One region of the Ningiella algicola genome, then DNA from elsewhere that is predicted to be linked to it. Evidence: predicted binding sites of a transcription regulator. Region 1 holds the regulator's gene; the other holds the start of a gene.
What was found. Region 1 encodes sigma-54, which starts transcription at its own class of promoters, with help from an activator protein. Its sites were predicted from a motif close to GTTGGCACGNNNNTNGNNT; they were not measured.

Region 1 (7,941 bases):
GGTAGCTGGGTTAATGCAAGCGCTAATGAGATCATTTACAAAGTAGCTGCAAAAAGCCTTTCTCTGGATGGCGACGCGCTGATAATGCAAAATGAGGTTAGCGTGACCGGCGACTTAATCGTATTTGATATGACTAAAGAACAAATTCTGGCGTCAAGTGACGAAAATAGCCAAGAGGCCGTGAGAACAGTCATTAGCCCAGGTGCCTTTTCAACTGAAGAACTTGAGTCTAACGAAGACAGCACAGCTGACGACGATAAAAAGAAAAATGGCGATAAAGAAAAGAAAACCAATGAAGATGAGAATCCCCTGTGAGTAGCACCTTAAGCGCGCAACACTTGGCAAAATCATATAAGTCTCGGCAGGTTGTACGCGATGTCAGTATACAAGTGTCAACTGGTCAAATTGTGGGTCTGTTAGGACCAAACGGTGCGGGCAAAACGACCACCTTTTATATGATCGTTGGGCTTGTTCCGCTGGACGCTGGCTTGATTCAAATTGACCAACTCGATATTACCTTACTGCCAATGCATGAGCGTGCTCGTCACGGCATAGGTTATCTCCCTCAGGAAGCATCGATTTTCAGAAAACTCACCGTGTATGAAAATCTTATGGCCATATTGCAAACACGAAAAGAGTTGAACAAAGGCCAACAGGAGCAGCATGCAGATGAACTGCTAGATGACTTCAGTATCAATCACATAAGAAATAATTTGGGCATGAGTTTATCTGGTGGAGAGCGTCGCAGAGTCGAGATAGCGCGGGCTCTAGCGGCAAACCCCAAATTTATATTGCTTGATGAACCTTTTGCAGGTGTTGACCCAATCTCTGTTAATGATATAAAGAAGATCATATATCAGCTTAAAGAGCGTGGTATTGGCGTCTTAATCACAGACCACAACGTGAAAGAAACCTTAGACGTTTGCGAGTTAGCTTATATCGTCAGTCACGGCGAATTAATCGCATCGGGCAAGCCTGATGAGATACTAGCGAACCAAACCGTAAGAGACGTATATTTAGGCGAACAGTTTGCTCTTTAACTCGGTGCTAGACGTATACGTGAATGTGTATACGCTTGTACGTTAGTGCGAATTAACGAAAGGAAGTAGATGAAACCCTCGTTACAACTAAAGTTTAGTCAGCAGCTCACCATGACGCCGCAGCTTCAGCAGGCGATAAAACTCTTGCAGCTATCTACTTTAGATTTACAACAGGAAATCCAAGAGGCTTTAGAATCAAACCCCCTTCTTGAGATGACTGAGCAAGAGTTCTCAGATGGTGATGATTCACGAGGCGACGAATCCAAAAAAGAAAAGGCGTCAGAGTCAAATTCAGAACAAGACGCAAACTCTGCCTCTAGCGCCGAAACAGAAGTACTCTCTGGCAGTGACAATATGGATAGCCACGACGCGCTTGAAAAAGGTGATCTGCCGGATGACCTACCCCTTGATAGCTCTTGGGAGGAATATTTGGGCTCAAGCTCTGCGCCCATTAAAATGGTGGGCACTAATCCTGATGATGATTATGTGTTTCAAGGGGAAACGTCGGATAGCATTCAAGATCACCTCATGTGGCAAGTGGAACTCACGCACTTTTCAGAAATCGACCGCTCTATTGCCATCGCAATTATTGACTCGATTGATGAGTCGGGATATCTGACCACCAGCAGTGAAGATATTTTAGAAAGCATTGACAACGAAGAAGTTGAGCTTGACGAAGTCGAATGTGTACTCAAACGTGTGCAAATGTTTGATCCCCTAGGCGCAGGAGCTCGCTCTGTGCAAGAGTGTCTCAGCGTCCAGCTAGCGCAATTCGATAAAGACACGCCTTGGTTAGACGAAGCGAAAGCGATTATCAATGAATACTCCGATTTGCTAGCGAGTAAAGACTATCGCACGCTAATGCGAAAAACGAAGCTCAAAGAGGACGACCTTCGAGAGGTGATGCGCTTACTAAAAACGCTCAATCCTCGCCCAGGCAGTGCAATCTCCGCGAAGGAGCCTGAATATGTCATTCCTGACGTGAATGTATACAAAAAGAACGGTGTTTGGACGGTCGAATTAAATAACGATGCATTGCCTGCACTTTCAGTAAACGAAACCTATGCGAGCTTAGGAAAAACAACAAAAAACCCGAACGATTCTCAGTTTATTAAGTCACATTTACAAGAAGCAAAATGGTTTATCAAAAGCTTAGAGAGCCGCAACGAGACTTTACTCAAAGTCTCTCATTGTATTGTGTCACGGCAGCGAGAGTTTTTTGAAAAAGGCCCTGAGAAAATGGTGCCTATGGTGCTTAATGACGTAGCCGAAATGGTGGATATGCATGAATCAACTATTTCCCGCGTAACCACGCAAAAATATATGCATACGCCTCGCGGTATATTTGAATTAAAGTATTTCTTTTCTTCACATGTGGCAACCGAATCAGGCGAAAATTGTTCTTCTACTGCAATTAGAGCCTTAATTAAGAAGCTGGTTGCGGTAGAGCCAACAAGCAAGCCATTAAGTGATAGTAAAATTGCACAAATGCTCGCTGAACAAGGCATTCAGGTTGCTCGGCGAACCATTGCAAAATATCGGGAATCGTTAAACATTCCCCCATCCAACCAAAGAAAGAGTCTTATATAGACAGCAAAAAGAGGACCTAGCATATGCAAATTAATCTTACCGGTCATCACGTGGAAATTACCGATTCATTGCGAACTTACGTGGATACAAAATTTGAAAAGCTAGAGCGACACTTCGATCATATCAACAACGTGCACGTTATTTTGAATGTTGAAAAACTGAATCAAAAAGCAGAAGCCACTGTGCATCTCAATGGCGGAGAGGTATTCGCAAATTCTGAACACACCGATATGTACGCGGCCATCGATTCTCTTATTGATAAGCTTGACCGGCAAGTAATTAAGCACAAAGAGAAATTAAGACGACATTGAGCCTTCCTACCTATGATAATCAGCGACATTATCTCACTCGACCGAACACAGTGTTCGGTCGACTGTCATAGCAAAAAACGTATCTTTGAAGTCATCAGTGAAATTGCTGTCAAACAGAATCCCAGATTAAACCAAAGTGAAGTATTGAGCAGTTTGCTTAGCAGGGAAAAAATGGGGAGCACTGGCATCGGCAACGGCATTGCTATTCCGCATGGTCGCATCGATGGCATCAACCAGATTATGGCGATTATTGTCACCAGCGACGAACCCATAGAGTTTGACGCAATTGACAACAAACCTGTTGATATTTTCTTCGCGATATTGGTACCAAGCGAAGAAGCCGATACACACCTTAAAGCCCTATCAGGCATTGCCAGAAAACTCAGCGACAAAGATATCGTCAAAGCCATCAGAAAGGCAGAGGATAAAAAAGAAATCGTCAGTGCGCTTGCCTAGTTCACGTTGGGTCATTAAGCTTAAAGCTTTCTAAACTCTGTTTCATACGCTGTTTGTGCGTGCCCATAGGAGTAAGTTGTGAAGCTTTTAATTATTAGCGGTCGTTCCGGCTCGGGCAAATCCATTGCGCTTCGTGCACTGGAAGACTTAAGCTACTACTGTGTTGACAATATTCCCGTAAATCTGCTGCCTACCTTAACTCATGCCCTAGCTGACGAACACGAATTGGTTGCTGTGAGCATAGACGTGAGGAACATGCCAAAAGCAGAGCAGGAAATATCCGAGATTTTGGCATATCTGCCCGAATTTTGGGATATTACGATCATATTTTTAGACGCAAGTGATGACGTATTAATAAAACGATACAGCGAAACGCGCAGGCTACACCCTTTATTTAAATTGTCTAATTCGCTTACCGATGCTATCAACGCCGAACGCGAAATACTGATCCCCGTGGCAGAAAAAGCTGACTTAACCATCAATACCGATCAACTCTCTGTACATGATTTAGCAGAATTGATTCGAGAACGTGTTCTGGGCAAAAAAAGCACTGATTTAGTTATCTTGTTTGAGTCCTTTGGTTTTAAATATGGTTTACCCAAAGATGCTGACTATGTGTTTGATGTGCGCTTTTTACCAAATCCCCACTGGGACCCTGACCTACGCCCTTTAACCGGGCTCGACAGCCCTGTAGAGGTTTTTTTAGCAGGTCAACCGCTGGTGATGAAGTTCATATGGCAAGTACAAAACCTAATAACGACTTGGCTGCCTCATCTTGAAAGAAACAACCGAAGTTATGTTACCATTGCTATAGGGTGCACAGGTGGCCAGCATCGAAGTGTATTTGTTGCGCAATCACTATCTGAAACCTTCAAGGCCACACATGGTGATGTACAAGTGAAACATCGAGAACTAAAACTACATAAACCAACAGAACAAAAAAATGATGCCAAAGAAAGCTCTGAGCAATAATAAAAGAGTGACGCTTTAAGATGAGTGATGGTGCAAATGAAGGTTCACAAACGTTGTCGCGTTCAATAACCATCGTCAACAAACTTGGGCTGCATGCCAGAGCGGCAACTAAATTGGTTCAGTTAGCCAATCAGTTTAAAGCCAGTATTGAACTCACCCAAGGAGACAATAGCGCGCCTGCAGACAGTGTCCTTGCGCTGATGATGCTTGAGAGCGGGCAGGGAAAAACCGTTAATGTGACATGTAGCGGTTGTGATGCGCATGAGGCGATGCGAGCGATTTGCGCACTTATACAAAATAAATTCGACGAGCAAGAATAATACGCCCCAACTTGGGAAAATAGGTCCACATCTGCGGAGAGCTCATGTCTGAAACAGCAGAATTATCTACAACGCAACTGCGTTTAGAGTCAATCAACCGTTCCTTTGGCGCTGGCGCTTATGTCCGCGTCAGGCGAATGCTGCTTGATTTACCTGCTTCAGATGTTGCCTTACTGCTAGAATCTTCACCCACGAAAACCCGCGACGAGCTATGGCGTTTACTCGACGCAGATTTTCATGGTGATGTACTTGAAGAGCTTTCTGAAGACGTCCGTAACGGTATTATTGCCAAAATGGTGCCCTCAAATGTGGTTGATGCACTTGAGGAAATGGATACCGATGACTTAGCCGAAACGCTAAGTACGCTACCCGATGATGTACTGCAAAGCATCTTAAAATCAATGGATACGCAAGACAGACACCGAGCAGAAAAGGCACTGTCGTATGGTGAGGAGACTGCCGGTTTCATTATGAACACCGATACGGTGACCTTGCGGCCTGATGTCGATATTGATGTAGTGCTTCGGTACTTGCGCCTGAAAACCGAACTTCCTGAAAACACCGATACACTGTATGTCGTCAACCGCCAAGATGTGCTCATTGGCACCGTATCACTTTCCAGTTTGCTAACGTCAAATTCAGATGTTTCTGTTGCTCAGATCATGGACGACGAGCCAAAGGCTATTCATGATGATATGCCCGACAATGAAGTCGCAAGTATGTTTGAACGTTACAACTGGCTCTCTGCGCCAGTGGTAGATGCCGACAATAAGCTTGTGGGTCGAATCACTATTGATGATGTGGTGGATATTATTCGTGAAGACGCTGAGCACTCTATGATGAGTATGGCGGGGCTTGATGATGAAGAGGATACCTTCGCACCTGTAGGGCAAAGTACTCGAAGGCGAAGCGTCTGGTTGGGTGTGAACTTAATCACTGCCCTGCTCGCCGCAGCAGTTAGCGACATGTTTGAATCTACCTTAAGTCAGTTGGCCGTTCTTGCAATATTGAACACCATCGTACCGAGCATGGGCGGAGTCGCAGGCAATCAGACCCTTACTTTGGTTATCCGCGGCATGGCGCTTGGTCACGTAACAGCCAGCAATTCCCTATGGCTGGTGCGAAAAGAACTTGCTATCGGATTTTTCAACGGCATGATATGGGCAATCCTTATCGCCGGCGTTATTGCCATCTGGAAACAAGATTATATGCTGGGCGGCGTCATTGCGTTTGCCATGATGATGAATATGATTGCAGCAGGGTTAGCAGGCGCAACCTTGCCAATCATTATGAAAAAGCTGAAAATCGATCCGGCGCTTGCAGGCAGCGTTATTCTCACCACTATAACCGACGTAGTTGGAATATTTGCTTTCTTGGGCAGCGCAACCCTGTTTTTGCTTTAAGAAGGTCTTAAAGCTAGTCATCTATTTCGTTTTCAGAAAGCCATTGCTCAAGCGCAGGAACATCTTGTTCTAAAGCCATCTCCAATTGCTCCATCCAATCGTGCACATTTTCCCACCATGCGGGATGATCACCTTGCTGGATAAGGTTTGCCGACGCCTGCACTCGGGATAACCCAACAGATCCGGCCGCTCCCTTTATTTTATGTGCTTGCGAGCACACTTCATCCTTGTCATGGGCAGTCAATGCGACCTTCATTATCTCAACGTATTCGGGGATCTTATCCTGAAAAACACCAAGACTCGTTTTCACCATAGCATCGCCAATGGTATCGACTAGCATGTTGAGCAATTCAGCATCAAGCACAACGGGCGCCTCTGTTTGAATCTTGACTTTGTCCTCTTTGTCTTGAACCAAAGTGACCGGATCAGAATCGCTGCCTGCGAACAGTTCGTTAAATACTTTAATCACTCTGCTTTTTTTAATTGGCTTCGCAATCACGTCGTCCATACCGTTTTGCAAGTACTCTTCACGCTTTTTAATCACGTTTGCAGTCAACGCTACGATTGGAGTCTGCAGCACCAAATCTTCCTCAAGTACCGTTCTTGCAACATCAAAGCCATTCATATCTGGCAACTGAATATCCAGCAGAATCAAATCGAAGGTTTGTTCTCGAATCATGTCGATAGCCGCTTGCCCCGTCATTGCGACCGACACTTTTTGACCGAGCTTTTCAAGCAATGCTTTAGCTACCATGACATTAAGTTCAATATCTTCAACTAACAGAATATTCAGGCCAGTGACTTGTAACTCCTCTAAAACAGCACGCTCTTCTGACACTTTAACCGGCAAGGTGATTTCGAAACATGTGCCTTTGTTTACTTCACTATTCACTTTTATATTGCCGCCCATTTTATCTACCATTTGCTTACAGATGGCGAGGCCAATGCCAGTGCCGGTAGCAAATTTATGGTCATCGCGCTGGACTTGATAGTACATCGCAAAAATCTTGTCGAGCTCGGCCTTGGCAATCCCGATGCCCGTATCAACGATGGTAAAGTGAATTTCTGCACTAGTTGTACTGGTATTGCTCGCCGACATGGTTAGCGAGACAGAGCCTTTTGGCGTGAACTTGACAGCATTAAACAACATGTTCCATAAAACCTGACGAAGACGTGTTCCATCTGCCTCAAAAGCCGCTGGCACAGGCTCTACAATATCGTAATTGAACTTGAGATTTTTATCTTCTGCTAGTAGGCGAATAATGCTGGCGATTTCATTTACAAAAGCGGTGGTTGATACGGTTTTTAACTGTATTTCGACCTTGTCTCTATCGAGCTTGTCTAAGTCGATAATGTCATTGAATATGTTGCCAAGCGTAATCGCACTAGCATAAATAGTGCTTACCCATTCGTATTGCTCTTTGTCTAGCTTGGTGTCGCGAAGCATTCGACTTAAACCAACAATCCCATTAAGCGGAGTTCGTAGTTCATGGGAAATAGTCGCTATGAACTTTGTTTTGTCTTTACTGGCTTGTTCAATGGCAACTTGAGACTGCTTACGCTCAGTCATATCTCGCCCGAAGGCCAACAGACCTAAACGATGACCGTCACTGTCGTAAAACGGGACTTTTTGCATTTCAAAAAAGCGTTTTCGACCATCTGCGAATTTTAGCCACAGCTCCTCAGTAATGGAGGCATTTCGCTCAAGCACTTCATGATCTGATGCCGCAACTTGCCGCGCAAGTTCCTCATCGTAGACTTGATGAGGCGTGAGTCCAAGCAATTCTTCTTCTGTTTTACCGACAAGCTCTTCTGCAACTTTGTTGCAACCGGCGAACTTACCTTCCTC
Region 2 (7,941 bases), 2.3 Mb from region 1:
TGTACGATACCCGGCTCACTTAAACAAGCCTTTGCCAAACCGTTTAGACGGTCCGTAAATCAGGCAGGATAAACCTCCTCAACGCTGGATCGTCTAAACGTAACTTGCCTTACTCGGTAAGTTCAGAGAGCTGTGTTTTAACCCAAGGCACAACCTCTTCTTCTGGGGCAAGCGTTTCCATTGCATCAACTTCAAATAACTCACTGACTGACTTTCCTTGAAGCTCATTAAGCAGCTCGAAAAATTGCCTGCCTCCCCCACAATAAGAGTCGCCGTAGCTGCTATCGCCCAACGCGACCACTGCAAAGGGTTTTCCGTCCATCAGAGGAAAAGTATCGCGAAGCTCTGAGTGGAAAAATTCCAAGTTAGGTGGAATGTCGCCTTGTCCAGTGGTTGAGGTGATCACAAGCACCGATTCGGCCTCTTTAAAATCATCGACAGATGGGTCAGTAAACACCTCACATGAGGCGCCCTCGGCCTCAAGCATAGTTTGAACCTCTTCGGCAACGTGTTGGGCATTACCGTAAACTGAACCTGCAAAAATACTGACACTGCGCATCTTAACTTCCTTTAACGATTTCTATTTGTCTACCATTTTCAATTTGTATGACACTTTGAGGTGTGCTTACGGATGTTTGGCTTTTTTCGATTAATTCAAGCCTTAACCCGCGCTAATATTGCGTGCGTTTAATATGAATAGTGCCTGCTTAACATCCTCATCTAATTCAGTAGATAAGGTCAAAGGCTCATGGCTTAGCGGATGTTTAAAGCTTAGACTCGTTGCAACAAGCGCAAGACGGTTCAAACTTAAATGTTCTCTCGCGTAGCGGTTTTGCCTACCATCACCATGAGTAGTGTCACCGATAATTGGATGTCGAAGATGCGCCATATGTCTTCGAAGCTGATGCTTTCGACCTGTGCGTGGTTTGAGCTCAACCCATGTAAAACGACTGGTCTTATAACGAGATACAGGAAAGGGCAATTCAAAATGTTCCACCGGCTTTATACTGGTGATGGCTTGTTTCGCTGGATTAGCTTTACTGAGCTTGTCTGTCATTTTGTCCAAGTCTTCTACCAAAGGATAGTCCAGTACCTGTGCATCATGCAGATATCCACGAACGATAGCGTGATAACATTTACTGACTTCCCCTTGTTCAAATGCAAAACTTAATAGCTTAGCTACTGCCGAAGATAAAGCAAAAACGATAAGGCCTGATGTGGGTTTATCTAAACGATGAACAGAGTAAACATAGCATCCAATTTGATCACGCAATTGCTGCACCAAAAATTGGGTTTCACGCTTGTCTATTAAACTGCGGTGAACTAACAATCCAGAAGGCTTGTGGACAACCACAATGTGCTCATCCTGAAAAACGATGTGTAAATCATGTTGAGTAGACATTGAATATATACATGTTTGCCACAATTGATAGAATACAAGATGAGTCTACACGAAAAGCAATCAGCAATGTTAGCGCTTATGTGTTCAAGTTTCTGCTCACATCACACATCAACAACTAGGATCGCATCCCATTCATGAGCACGACAAAATCCTTTGGCACATTAAGCGAGTTTTTAATGCAGGCTGGCACCGAATATATTATCTATGACATTAGCCGAGCTCGCAGATTAGTTAGCAATCAAGAGTTCTTCGATTACGAATTAAATAATGAGCCCTTTCCGACTCCGCGACAGGCTCACGCTTGGTTATGTATAGTCTTTTGGAATAAACAAATCCGCAATAAAAATAATGAGCAAGAGCACTATATCTGGTTTATTAAGTTACCCATTGATGAGCGAGGTCTAATCATGCAAGCCGCCCGCGATCAATTCTTGCACATTGTTGTGGAGGCACTTGGTCAAGATATGCAGCGTGCAGATGAAAAGCAAGCCCAGCTTCCAGAGAACCCTTTCGTTTTTGCGCCAAGTCAGCAGCAGCTAGCGGATTGCAACGCGAGTATTCGGAAACAGTTGAAACTGCCTGAAAGGGAGGGATTCTCCAAAGCAAAGCATTATATAAGTGCGCCAAGCGTGCAGTCTTGGAATGACCTGTCGGTACAAGATATGTCCGACTTGGCTGTCAACATAAACGCGCCAGAGATTGCGAATGCTTTAGCGCAAAATTTTGACATTTTGCCCACACCCGTGGCCATTTGTTTATGCAGTACATTCGAAGGGATACCGCTTCCCCCGAGGGTCAGCGACAGCTTGCTTGCATATCATACAAGGTGTGAAACCTCACTTGCACCAATGGTTCTGCGCGCACTAGCGAGCACCAATACCGTTACGGTTGACAAGCACATCGAAGCGCTCATTTTAGAAAAGAACTTAGATACCGAAACGCTAATTGTTATCGCTGGACGTCATTGGCAGCGACTGATTCCCAATGGAAAGACTGATGATTTGGCAGATTCGCTTTTAGCAAGCTATTTGGAGCAACTCGCAAATGCAGACTCGAGCTACGCATTATTCAAAGGTGTATTCGCTGATTTAGTCAGGTTGCCTTCGCTTCGTACGTTTTTGCTTGCGATGATACGCCAGCCTCTTGGCAAAGACGCACTGCAACTTGCCGTGACGCATCTTCTTTCTGAAGCTGAGTCAGCTCCAAAAAACGCTCACAATTAAGGCGTAACAATATGGATATGTATAGTCTGATTATTCTTTTATGTCTGTTAATGATCGGTCTGCAGTTTTGGAGATTGCGAGGAATTGCTGAATCAACGATAAGCTTCGCACAGCGCTATTGCCAGAAGGAAGGATTGCAATATATTTCACTCGCTAGGGTTAAAACGCGTATGAGCGTAAAAAGAGGTAAGCCTGACTGGCATATTATCTACCAATTAGAATTCAGCAGCGATGGTGAAACCAATTACACTGGCAGTATCACCACACATGGACGTAAAGTAATGAAAGTTGAATTACCCGTTTACCGCCTAGCCCCCGACGCTAATTAACCTGGGCTCTGGATAATAGACAGGCACAAAAAAGCAGGCCATAAGCCTGCTTTTCTGTGAAATTTTGAGCATCCTTCTCGGCGTTCCATTGCTAAAACATCATCCCGATAAAATCCTTTACACCCCTTTCCATTTTCATCCCACTCTTCCTAAGCAGGCAACATATCCATATGCCGATCCCTTTTCCTTTCCTTTACCAGCGTTTTCCCTTTCCGCTCGCGACACATCCTGCATCTGTTTCGTCCATGTGAGTTTACATCCTGAAACTCTTGTCTTCGTCGCTTCTTGCTTTCCCTGAAGACGTGATAATCATATCGAAGACAGATTACGAAAAGTAAAATAAATTTAATATAAATCGATGTAAGACATACGTGCTGATGGGAAGAAAAGAATTAAGATTATGATTTTGTTAATTTTTATTCTAAGGCATAAGCAATTGGTGGACTAACAAAAGCACGAATACCGACGAACAGGTAGGAGATATCTTACGTAGTGCTATGACAAATAAGAAGCTCATTTCTAAAGCATCTAAGGTGCTGTTGAGCTTCACTGTATGAAATTTAAACCGATGTCGGTCGAAACATCACTTTACCAGTGATATTACCCACTTCAATATCGTCCACATGCTTGAATTGCGCGTCTTTAAAAAAGGATAAACACTTCGGCAGTGTGACTAATACACCAATCCCTTCAGATTGCATATCTTCATCTAGTAAAGATAACATTGCGCTCATTAGAACATGCCCCAGGCCAATATCTTGATGATCCGGATGCACGCCTATGAGGGAGAGCATGTAGTAGTTTTGAGCAGGGATTTTATCTCTGACCTTTTCTTCTTTTGCGATCATTTGTTTAGTGCCCAGGTACCCAGCAGTCAAAAGCATCTTTAGTCGCCAGTGCCAAAAACGACCTGCACCAAAAGAAGCATCGGGGCCTATCATACAAGAAACCGCTAACAAGCGACCGTCATCATACAATCCAATTAGGGGTTGTTCAGACTCCCAAAACGTATTGATTTCCTCTCGGATAGCGCTTCGCAGTCTTGCTTCGTAACCCTCTCGCTCAGCTTGGAAAATATCAACAAAAAGCGGATCGTCAAAGTAAGCGTTATATAATATTGACGCAGCTACTTTTAAATCATCTGCACCAAGATATGCAGGTGTGACGGCTGCCAAATCCGGTTTGTAAGCTGATACGGTCATGCGATATCTCCAAAACTTAAGTCAAGTCGCTGTGAACATAGCGATAAGTCTTAAGTGTAATGTACGCAGTAAATTTTGTAACATCTTTTTTACAAAAAATTACTGCGCGCCATGATTCCCGAGGACGTAATAGCTTTTTTGTATAGTTTGCTCCAAAGGAGCTAACTATAATGTTACTTAGAGGTGGCTAAGCGCGGTTTCACCCCAGCCAATCAGCTCATTGTTCATAAATACAAGCGGCGTGCATTCATCTTTAGTGGTGATACCATCGTTTTCCCGATGCTGCGTTCTATACCAGAGTAATTGATATTCTTTATCGCCTTGCTTTAATGCTTCGTTAAACGCTGCGGGTCCCATTTTATCAGTGATACTTTGCTTGGATGCACCTAGGCTAAGGTTAGACACATGTTCACGATTCGCCTTTTGCTCTTTTTGCCAACTTGAATAATGGTGGCCTGCGAAGTCCGAATCAAAGCCATCATCATCAATCGAAATGACACATGCGCTTAGTGAAAAAGCAGTAGCGATCACGATAGCTGACATCGCGAAATTTTTCGTTTTATTCATTTTACTCTCCCAGAGTTTTGTTAGTTTTATAGAGCTGTTTTGGCCGTATTAGGGCTTATTAACCTGAATCCGCTTGTGACTATTAGCTTGATTCCCTAGGCAGACATCGCATTTGAAAGCATCGAAATCATGGACGATTTCGCTGAGCGCCCAAGGACGGGTTCACAGCGGCTTTCAAATGCGATGTCTGCCTAGGGAATCAAGCTAATAGTCAAACTCTACGGCACTACAGGCTTAGGAACTCACTTACACATGCCGTGCCAAAGAAACAAATCCTATATAATACAGTTAGTTACACAAAATTTCGTTGGTGTGCCAAATATCGTGTTGCAATTAAATGAAGAAACAGGCTATTTATTAGGGAAATTAGCCACTCTTTTAAGCTACTATGATCGTTATTATTGTGAGGATATTTAATTTTGTAAACCATGTCCCAAAGCGCATCCGAGACGATTATACAAATTTGCCAAGCCCTATATTCAAAAGGCTTAACACCCACCACGGCGCTGATTAAGTCGAGACTGCTTGAACCTCTGCCATTACCAAGCATTATTTCAGGCTTGCGCGCGTGGCAAGCCTCTGCTCACAAAGGGGGAGCTGTTGACGCAAACGAGAACTTGGAGCGCGAAAAAAATAGGCGTGTCACAGACGAAGCAGAAAACATCGCTGACAAAGGTGAAGCTAGCTTAAGTCTCAAAGTAGAAAGGCTAGAATCACAAGTTAAAGCATTGCAGGCGACAGTTAAAGCATTACAAGCTGAGGTAGCGGCTTTAACTCGCCAATAAATGTCACTAGGTTGTCACTAATAATTTCGAGCTTAGGCTTACCAACCTGCTCAAGCACTACATTTTCGCTGTTCGGCTCCACTGAAATAATAAAGTCGTCTTCATCGGTGACTGCGAAAAACAGGGTTTCTGTTTGTTTCAATCGTCGCTTCATGAGCACATGTGCGATAAGGTTTTTTTGTAAACGCTCAAAATCTGCTTGATTGAAAGCTTGAAGCAAAGCAATCTTGCCTCTTGGATGTTCGGCATTAAAGTCCAAACTGTAGTATGTACAGAAATAGTCGCTAAGGCTTTGGGGTATATCCATCTCCAGTGCATCCGCGATATTGTTTAAATTGGCGCTGTCATTGCGTTTGTGCGGCAACCAATTCACTTCATCTCCGTTGTTTTGCCCTGTAGACAGGTTTTGTAAACATGGAGAAAGCCACTGCGAATCATATTCTGTTATCAAACCTTTGTTTTCACTCGTGGATTGCTCGATGTAGTCCATTACAAACTGCGTAAAAGTCGCGCTTAAGTCATTCATGTGTTTGCTCAGCTCAGTAGAGTATGGGTTCGCGTCATAACGACCAAGTAAAAAATACGCTTTAGCTTAGCACGCGCTGGCATTTGCACCATCATTTGTCCATAAAGTGAAACGCAGTTGGACTGATGCAAAGACATATGCGTATTATCTATAGTCAGTTCAACACATAACATGGTAATAAAAGCAACCTCAGTATGGAAAATTTATCTTTAGGAAAGACGGTCGAATATAAAGAACATTACGCTCCTGAGCTATTGCAGGGCGTGAAGCGTTCGCTTAGCCGAGACAATATCAATCTTCCAAAGACCTTGCCCTTTGACGGTATTGATATCTGGAACGGATACGAGCTTTCTTGGCTAAACCTTAAAGGCAAACCACAGATTGCAATTATGCGATGTTACGTGCCAATCCAATCACCCTTCTTGATAGAATCAAAATCGTTCAAGCTATACCTGAATAGTTTTAATCAAACCCGTTTGTCGTCGATTGATGAGGTGAAAAAACGACTATCGAATGACTTGAGTCAGTGCGCTGGCGACCCCGTACGTGTTGAACTCATTCCGTTTGATAAGTTCAGCAACATTCAGATGGGCACGCTTGACGGTACACTTTTAGATACCCTCGACATAAGCATGGAAGACTATGAAATATCTCCTTCCATATTGCGTGCAAGCGAAAGTCCACAATCCACGTCTCATATCAAAGAGCAAGATGTTAGCGAGACATTGGTCAGTCATTTGCTAAAATCAAACTGCCTAATTACTAATCAGCCGGATTGGGGCAGCGTGTTAGTTAAATATATAGGGCCACAAATTGATCATACTGCGCTTTTGAAGTATCTCATTTCATTTAGACAGCACAACGAATTTCACGAGCAGTGTGTGGAACGCATATTTTCCGATATCCTTCACCATTGCCAACCCAAGTCATTAACTGTTTACGCTAGATACACAAGACGGGGCGGATTAGATATAAATCCATTTAGAAGTAATTTTGAAGCGCCATATGCCGATATAAGGCTAGCACGTCAATAGAATTATAGACTTTAACCGACTTCTTTCCTTGCGAGACAAACGTAAATGAGTTCAGCTACGCCAAAACAACAACTAATGATTGCTCGTCAACACCTTGATAAGTTGGCTATTTTTATAAATAGCATGGTCGATTTTTTCAACGGCGCAAACCCAGCCATAGATAAAGAACTTAAATCGATCAAAACGTTACTCGCCGGCAAACCAGATTATGAGCGAGCGGCGGAATTGTCGGCAACAATTAATAGTGAAATGAAGAAACAAAGCAAGTACATGCGACAACATAATCTTGCTACTCTATCTCAACTGCAAGACTCACTGAGGAAAATAAACGACCTTGATGCAGTTGACGCAGACACAAAATCTCAAATTAAACACTTTATTCAAAGTCTCGCACCAGAAAGTAGCAACGTGACCTCTCCTATCGCGCAGTTTGAAAAAGCGCTTAGTCTTTTCAAGCAAGCGCTTTCAAATAATGTGGTAACGCGCTCACAGCAAGATTCAAAGGATCAAGAAAAGCTCCACCAAGAAATTATCCAGGAACTGCAAGAGCTTATTTCCCCATACCATGCCAGTGAATCAGAGAATAAAACCATCGCCGAACTTCGGGAAAAGCTGCAGTCGGGTCTAGCGCATCGAGAATTGCTTGAGTGCTGTCTTGTGATGATTCGTTTTGTGATGCGAGACGTGATTAAAGAAGCAAGCACGGCGAACAAGCTGATAAATGATATTCATAAAAGCTTAAGCAAAATCAATGTGGGCATTAAAACCACGATTGCAAAATCAAAAAACCGAATGCAGCAAAGAAGCGCACAAAATAAAACAATGCGTAAACAAATTGATGCGATTGAAGCGACCTTGTCCGATAGTCAGCGC

Region 2: PN836_RS07110 (DUF3192 domain-containing protein) is a predicted target of sigma-54. The motif match lies at 4,970-4,988, and genes of this name have one in related genera.

What each region holds. Positions count from the first base shown of each region.
Region 1 is NZ_CP171821.2:3,943,698-3,951,638, reverse strand. It holds gene lptA (lipopolysaccharide transport periplasmic protein LptA) at 1-315, shown strand, start outside; gene lptB (LPS export ABC transporter ATP-binding protein) at 312-1,040, shown strand; gene PN836_RS17145 (RNA polymerase factor sigma-54) at 1,110-2,630, shown strand; gene hpf (ribosome hibernation promoting factor) at 2,654-2,941, shown strand; gene ptsN (PTS IIA-like nitrogen regulatory protein PtsN) at 2,954-3,397, shown strand; gene rapZ (RNase adapter RapZ) at 3,476-4,369, shown strand; gene PN836_RS17125 (HPr family phosphocarrier protein) at 4,390-4,689, shown strand; gene mgtE (magnesium transporter) at 4,734-6,092, shown strand; gene arcB (aerobic respiration two-component sensor histidine kinase ArcB) at 6,106-7,941, opposite strand, start outside.
Region 2 is NZ_CP171821.2:1,615,848-1,623,788, forward strand. It holds gene PN836_RS07080 (acyl-CoA thioesterase) at 1-72, shown strand, start outside; gene PN836_RS07085 (flavodoxin) at 110-559, opposite strand; gene truC (tRNA pseudouridine(65) synthase TruC) at 662-1,402, opposite strand; gene PN836_RS07095 (DUF3549 family protein) at 1,537-2,625, shown strand; gene PN836_RS07100 (DUF3301 domain-containing protein) at 2,637-2,954, shown strand; gene PN836_RS07105 (GNAT family N-acetyltransferase) at 3,515-4,156, opposite strand; gene PN836_RS07110 (DUF3192 domain-containing protein) at 4,334-4,723, opposite strand; gene PN836_RS07115 (hypothetical protein) at 5,152-5,508, shown strand; gene syd (SecY-interacting protein) at 5,465-6,034, opposite strand; gene queF (NADPH-dependent 7-cyano-7-deazaguanine reductase QueF) at 6,229-7,068, shown strand; gene PN836_RS07130 (diguanylate cyclase) at 7,114-7,941, shown strand, end outside.